3 regions of the Eremococcus coleocola ACS-139-V-Col8 genome follow, and region 3 is predicted to be linked to each of the others. Evidence: predicted binding sites of a transcription regulator. Region 3 holds the regulator's gene; each other region holds the start of a gene.
What was found. The regulator Rex, encoded in region 3, represses fermentation and respiration genes when NADH is low (regulators of the CRP and FNR family bind a similar motif). The targets are predictions, from matches to a motif close to TTGTGAANTANTTCACAA.
Positions count from the first base shown of each region.

Region 1 (2,276 bases), on a different contig from region 3:
TTGATAAATGATGCTCGGGCACCTGCTTCATAAAGCGATTCAGGGAGGACATGTCCCATGCCTCGTCCTGGTTCAATTCCATCCAAATGTTGAGCTGATACAATAATATGGTTGGTCGCTTGCTTGATTGCAGAGATATCTGCAAATGGAGCTGTTACAAAAACAGTGATTTCAGGATGTTGCTCTGCCGCCTTGTCTGCAACTTTAGCTAATTCGAGTAATTCTTTTCCATAAAGATAAGACTTTGGATTAAAAATAAAAAATGGCGTATTAACGTTCAACATAACAAAACCTCCTAGGATTTAAATGCTTGAGTGTGGAAAACATCGTAATAATGATTTAATACCTTCTTCATTCCTGCATTAGCTAAGTTCTTAACATCGATATAGTTTTCATAGCTACCTTGGTTAATTTCTTTGAGGGCACCATTCAAGAAATCAGTATAAATATTAATTTTAGCGATGCCATTTAGGGCACATCTTTCTAGGTTAGCATCACCTGAAGAAGAACCGCCATGTAAAACAAGGGGTATCGAAGTAAGTTTATCCACTTCTGCAAGCCGTTCAAAATTAATCTTTGGTTCTCCTTTATAGTTACCATGAGCAGTACCTATTGAAATCGCTAGAGAATCTACTCCAGTTGCGTCAACGAATTCAATGACATCATCAACTTCTGTATAAATAGAATCAGTAATATATGAAGACTCAGAGTAGTCATTAGCCCCAACATGACCTAATTCTGCTTCAACTGTTACATCTTTGGTGTGAGCGTAATCCACTACTTCTTTGGTCACCTTGATATTTTCTTCAAATGGTTTTTGAGAGGCGTCAATCATGACAGAGGTGAAGCCAAGGTCAATGGCTTTGAAAATATAATCTTTATCAGCGCCATGATCTAAGTGTAAGACAATTGGAACTGAAACTTGTTCACCTAGTAATTTACCGATAACAGCAGCTTCTTCTAAAGATAGAATATCTTTATGGGATTGAGCGAATGGTAAAATTAAAGGTAAGCCTCTTTCTTCTGCTGTGGTCACAAAGACTCTAGCGGAATCTAAATCAATAAAATTAGTAGCCGGGACTGCAAAATGGTTTTCTTTAGCGTAGAGCAATAATTCTTTGGAATTAATTAACATTATATGACCTCCTTTTTTAGGTACATTCTTAGTGTAAGTATTCACTACCATGTTTTCAAGATATCTTCTCCATTTATTTTTTGTTTTAGACATTTGTCAAAAAAATATGTATTATATAAATTAATCGTTAAAATTTTTGAACAAAAGTAAAGGAGAAAGTATGTATAACCGGGATGATTTATTAGTGAAAATTGCTATATTATATTATGATGCGGAAATGACCCAGAAACAGATAGCGGAAGAACTTAATATGTCACGGGCCACCGTAAATTCTCTCTTAAAAGAAGCAAGAGAGAGAGGAATTGTTTCCATTACGATTAGGCAATCGACAATGTCTACAGTTGAACAGGCAAAGTTTATTGAGAATAAATATAATATCCAGACCGTTTTAATTACTGAAGCAAATGGGTCTATAGCTGAAAGAAAAAGAGAGGTTGGACGTTTAGCTGCTGAGTTTATTGAAGAGAAGCTTGGTTCAATTAACAGCTTAGGCTTAGGTTGGGGGACAACTATGTATGAGTTTGTTCAAGCAGCTTCATTTCTGAATATTCCAAATCTTGATATTGTGCCTCTGATTGGTGGGATAGGAATTCAAGATATAAAGTATCATTCTAATCATTTAGCATTTCAGTTAGCTGAAAAATATCAATGTAAGGTTAATTATTTTTATGCGCCTGCTATTGCTGAAAATCAAAGAGTTTATGAATCTTTTAGTGAAACCGAGTTTGTCAAATTAATCATTGAAAAGGCCAAGAATGTGGATCTTGCATTAATTGGGATTGGAAATCCGATTGAATCTTCCACCTATCGTCGTCTCGGTTATATTAGTGAAGCTGAAAGAGAAGAAATTTCAAATCATGGAGCAGTAGGGGACATACTTGGAAATTTCTTTGATCAGTATGGAAACAAGGTGAATACCTCGGTTTCAGATCGGATGATTGGGGTTAGTTTAAATGATTTAGAGTTGATGAATCGGACTTTTCTTTTTGGTGTGGGAAAAGAGAAAATTCCTAGTTTTAAAGCACTATTGAACAAAGGATTTGTTGATTATATTGCGATCGACAAGGAGATTGCTGATGCCTTATCTAAAGATTAAAAAAAGACCATAAAGGTCTTGAGTAACGACTATTCATTAAGAATA
Region 1 is NZ_AENN01000006.1:36,043-38,318, reverse strand. Features, by position in the region: gene HMPREF9257_RS01735 (triose-phosphate isomerase) at 1-284, opposite strand, end outside; gene HMPREF9257_RS01730 (class II fructose-bisphosphate aldolase) at 296-1,135, opposite strand; gene HMPREF9257_RS01725 (sugar-binding transcriptional regulator) at 1,296-2,231, shown strand.
Region 1: the regulator Rex is predicted to act here: its motif matches at 1,165-1,182, upstream of HMPREF9257_RS01730 (class II fructose-bisphosphate aldolase).

Region 2 (2,276 bases), on a different contig from region 3:
GTTAATTAATCGCAAACTGGCTAGTTTTAATTTGGATAATAATCAACTATACCGTAGCCGTAAGACGGTCAATTATATTGGGTCTATTATTTTTGTTTTTGCCTTAATTTTTATCTGGTTTCGTAGGGTAGGCTCTATTTCAACCTTCTTAGGTTTATTCTCTGCGGGTCTAGCTGTTGCCTTACGTGACATTATTGTTAACATGGTCGGGTGGCTTTTTATTATTATTCGGCGTCCTTTTTGGATGGGGGACCGGATTGAAATCAATGGTCAAAAAGGAGATGTCATTGATATTCGACTGTTTCAGTTTTCATTAGTTCAGTTGTATGATTCAAATAAAGGGGGACAGAGTACAGGTTCTATCATTGATATCCCTAACCGCTTTATCTTTCAATACCCCTTAATTAATGATATCAAGGGCTTTGCTTATATTTGGAATGAATTATCGATAGTGCTAACTTTCGAATCAGACTGGCGCCAAGCTAAGACAGATTTTTCTGCAATTGTTGATCATCACGCTTTACGTTTTTCAGCGGATGCAGAACAAGAAGTTAAGAATGCTGCCCGAAAGTATATGATCTATTATAATAATTTTACACCAATCGTGTATACCACAGTAGAACCGTCTGGTGTAAACTTAACCATGCGTTTTCTTTGTGATCCTCGAACTCGACGAGAAATTGAAAATAATATTTAGGAAGAGGTATTGGAATATATAGCCAGTCATGATCAAGTAGATTTGGCTTATCCAACCAGCCGAATTGTTAACAAATTGTAAATCATTACACAAAATAATTATCTATTAAAATTTCTTAAAATGCTATTAATAAAGATAAGTGAAAAATTCACAAAATAAATTGACACGCTTTCATAATGGTGGTATGATTTTATTGTGAAGTGAATAACATATATATTTACTCCTCAGGTTTCAATGTTGTTGTCACTCTAGGATTTAAATAAATTTTTAGGAGGATGTTATAATGGGTCGTTTAACTGAAATGTTAGGTATTCAATATCCAATCTTTTGTGGAGCTATGGGTGGGGTTTCTCGTCCAGAATTAGTTGCTGCAGTTTCTAATGCAGGTGGTATGGGTATTTTAGCAACTGCTGGTGCTAAACCTGAAGCAGTACGTGAAGATATCCGTAAAATCAAAGAATTAACTGATAAACCTTTTGGTGCCAACGTTGCAATTATTACTGGTAACGCTGATGATATTATTCCTATTTTCTTAGAAGAAGGCGTTAAATTCTTTACCACTGGCGCTGGTAACCCAGTTCCTTATATCAAACCAATTCATGATGCTGGTGGTATTATCTTCCCAGTTGTTCCTTCTGGCCGTGTGGCTAAGAAAATGGAAGACAATGGTGCTGATGGGGTTGTTGTAGAAGGTACTGAAGCAGGTGGACACGTAGGTACGGCTACTACATTTACACTTTGCCAACAAGCTGTTGCAGCGGTTGATCATATTCCAGTTGTTTGTGCAGGTGGTATTGCAGATGGTCATGGTGTGGCTGCAGCCTATGCTTTAGGTGCTGACGGGGTTCAAGTTGGTACTGCCTTCGTAGCGTCTGTTGAAGCTCCAATTCATGATAACTACAAACAAGCCGTAGTTAAAGCAAATGATACAGCAACTGTATTATCAGGTAGCAATTCTGGTGCGCCAATGCGTATTGAAAAGAATGCGGCTGCTCCAAAACATATCGCTATGGATAAAGAAGAAGGTATGACTTTCCAAAAATTAGAAGCTTATACTATCCCTTCATTAGTTAAAGCTGCATCAACTGGTGATGTTGAAAACGAAATTGTTACTTATGGTCAAATCGCAAGTATTATTAAAGAAGTAAAACCAGTTAAACAAATTATTGAAGAAATGTTTGCTGAAGCTAACGAAGTTATTGATAGCTTACAAAGTAAAAAAATCTAATATTTAGCCTTCTAAAAAACGGCCGGGCCTAAGAGCTCGGTTGTTTTTATTTTTTTACATTTATACTCTTTAATTTGATAGGATAGTAATATTTAGGTAAAATAAGAGCTAATGTAATTTATCATGCAAGGAGTAAAATATTAATGTCTGAAACTAAACAATGGCGGGTCATTCCAGCGGTTATAATGACAGCTGTAATGAGCTTTGGAGGTATTCTAGTTGAAACCTCAATGAATGTTACCTTTCCTTTACTAATGTCTCAATTCAATTTATTAGCAAGTCAGGTCCAATGGGTGACTACTGCCTATCTATTAGCAGTTTCAATTGTCGTACCTTCATTTGCTTACTTAG
Region 2 is NZ_AENN01000001.1:6,504-8,779, reverse strand. Features, by position in the region: gene HMPREF9257_RS00040 (mechanosensitive ion channel domain-containing protein) at 1-697, shown strand, start outside; gene HMPREF9257_RS00035 (NAD(P)H-dependent flavin oxidoreductase) at 981-1,925, shown strand; gene HMPREF9257_RS00030 (MFS transporter) at 2,069-2,276, shown strand, end outside.
Region 2: the regulator Rex is predicted to act here: its motif matches at 773-790, upstream of HMPREF9257_RS00035 (NAD(P)H-dependent flavin oxidoreductase).

Region 3 (2,276 bases):
AAAGCCACGACCAATATGTTTTTCGACTCATCCTAGGTATCGGTTTGTGTATTGTTTCGGCTATCCCAATTCTGATGATTGAACTCTTTGATCAGGCTAAAACAAATGTGGGTATTTTTATTATTATGACCTTAGCTCTAGTAGCAATCGGGGTCAATTTAATCGTCCAGACACTCGACCAACGGGAAGCCTATGATCAACTCTTGCAAGAAGAAGATTATTCACTAGAAAGTAAACGCCGTAGAAGTTGGTCCGGCCCTATCTTTGGTGCTTACTGGACACTCATTGCTATGGTCTACATCGCCTATTCCCTTTATACAGATAATTGGGCTTGGTCCTGGGTCATTTGGCCATTTGCGGGTGCCTTTTCAGGGGTCATTGAATTAATTGGTGATAGCTTCAGTAAAAAACGTTAAAGATTCTGTCTGAACGAAAAAATAGTGGGACTAGGCCTTTTTGCCTAGTCCCACTATTTTTATTCTTATAAATTATCTAAATCTCAGGTAATTCACCGTTGCCATGAATATTATTATCAATAAAGTAAATCAAAGTTTGTAATTCATTGGTTAAATCGACATTTTGCACGACCACATTTTCTGGGACTTGGAAACGTAAAGGAGTAAAGTTCAAAATACCTTTAATACCCGAAGTCACTAGGCGGCCAACCACATCTTGGGCATATTCTTGCGGAACTGTTACAATCATGATTTCAATCTGTTGGTCTTGAATTTGTTGTTCCAATTCATCCATGGCATAGATAGGCACGCCTGAATGGATCGTCCCTACAATCTCAGGATTAATATCGAAACCAGCTGAAATACGAATATTGTGGTTTTTACGGAAATTATAATTTAAGAGAGCATTCCCTAAATTACCCACCCCAACTAAACCGACAGAGGTTAGACGATCTTGGTTAAGGATTCGGGTAAAGAAATCAATTAAATAGTCAACATCATAGCCGTAGCCCCGTTTACCTAAGGCACCAAAATAAGAAAAATCGCGCCGAATGGTGGCTGAATCTACTTTGACAGCTTCACTCAATTCAGTTGATGAAACTCTTTTTTTACCAGAATTTTGTAAAAAACGTAAGTAACGATGATAAATAGGTAAGCGCAAAGCAGTTGCGCGCGGAATAGGTTTTACCATATTATGAACCTTCTTTCACAATTTAATATTTTAAAAATAATTTGATTATTCAGATTAATAGTTGAACTACCATAAATTTATAATAACTAATTTTTTGTGAATTTACAACCTTATTCTCTGATTATTCACAATTTTTATGTGAAAACGGCCCCTATAGTTTTCATAATCATTAAGCTATAATTAACAAGAATGAAACCGCTAGCAATATTTTTATGATAGAAGTCTCAATAAAATTTGCTTTTTGTGATTTATTCACATTATATTTTAATTTTTTGTTTTTTTATCTTATTATCCCATACTTTAAGTAAGTTGATATAAAAAAGGAGTGAGACATCTGTCCCACTCCTTAAATTTATACCTACTTAGTTAATAATCTTTACTTATTTAGCAGCCGGATCCTTCAAATCATCTGTCCACTCAATTAAAGGTTTTCGACTCCGTTTTTGAAAGTCAGCATAGCCTTTACCATCAGGATTGTATTGAATCCAAGTATAGTAAGGATCATGATAGTGAAAAAATTTATAATTATGTTTAATCCCTTCTTCAAACCATTTTTCTTTGGAGGAAATGACATCCATTGGATAATCATCCACTCCTGTGACCCAGCCAGGGTTATTTTGGGCGACAGTTTGGAAGAGATCTGACATTTGAATCATATAGTCGCCATCTTGGTGTAAACGAACAACAGATTGGCCGCGTGAATGACCACCCACATGGAACATTTCAATAGCTCCATCCGCTAAAGACAGGTGGTCTTCAAAGGTTTCAACTTGGTCTTGGACAGGTTTCCAATTAAAGTCTAAATAAGTATTTTTAGTCCGTGAATTAGGATGGCGGACGTCATACCATTCTCGGGCTTCAGCATAAATTTTTGCATTTGGGAACTTAGAAACTATTTCCCCATCTTTTAGGGCAGTTAAACCAGACATATGATCATTATGTAAGTGAGTCATCAAAATAATATCAATATCTTCTGGAGTTAAATCTAACTTAGCCAAGCTTTCATCAACGTAGGATTTTTGGCCTTCGGCTCCTTCGTTGCGGAATAGCTTTTCCGGTTGGGTTTCAGGGGTCATAGAAGCATCGATTAGATAATTTTTGCCTTGGTATTGGACTAAGATAGGGTCAGT
Region 3 is NZ_AENN01000017.1:59,285-61,560, forward strand. Features, by position in the region: gene HMPREF9257_RS07025 (helix-turn-helix domain-containing protein) at 1-416, shown strand, start outside; gene HMPREF9257_RS07030 (redox-sensing transcriptional repressor Rex) at 493-1,146, opposite strand; gene HMPREF9257_RS07035 (MBL fold metallo-hydrolase) at 1,527-2,276, opposite strand, start outside.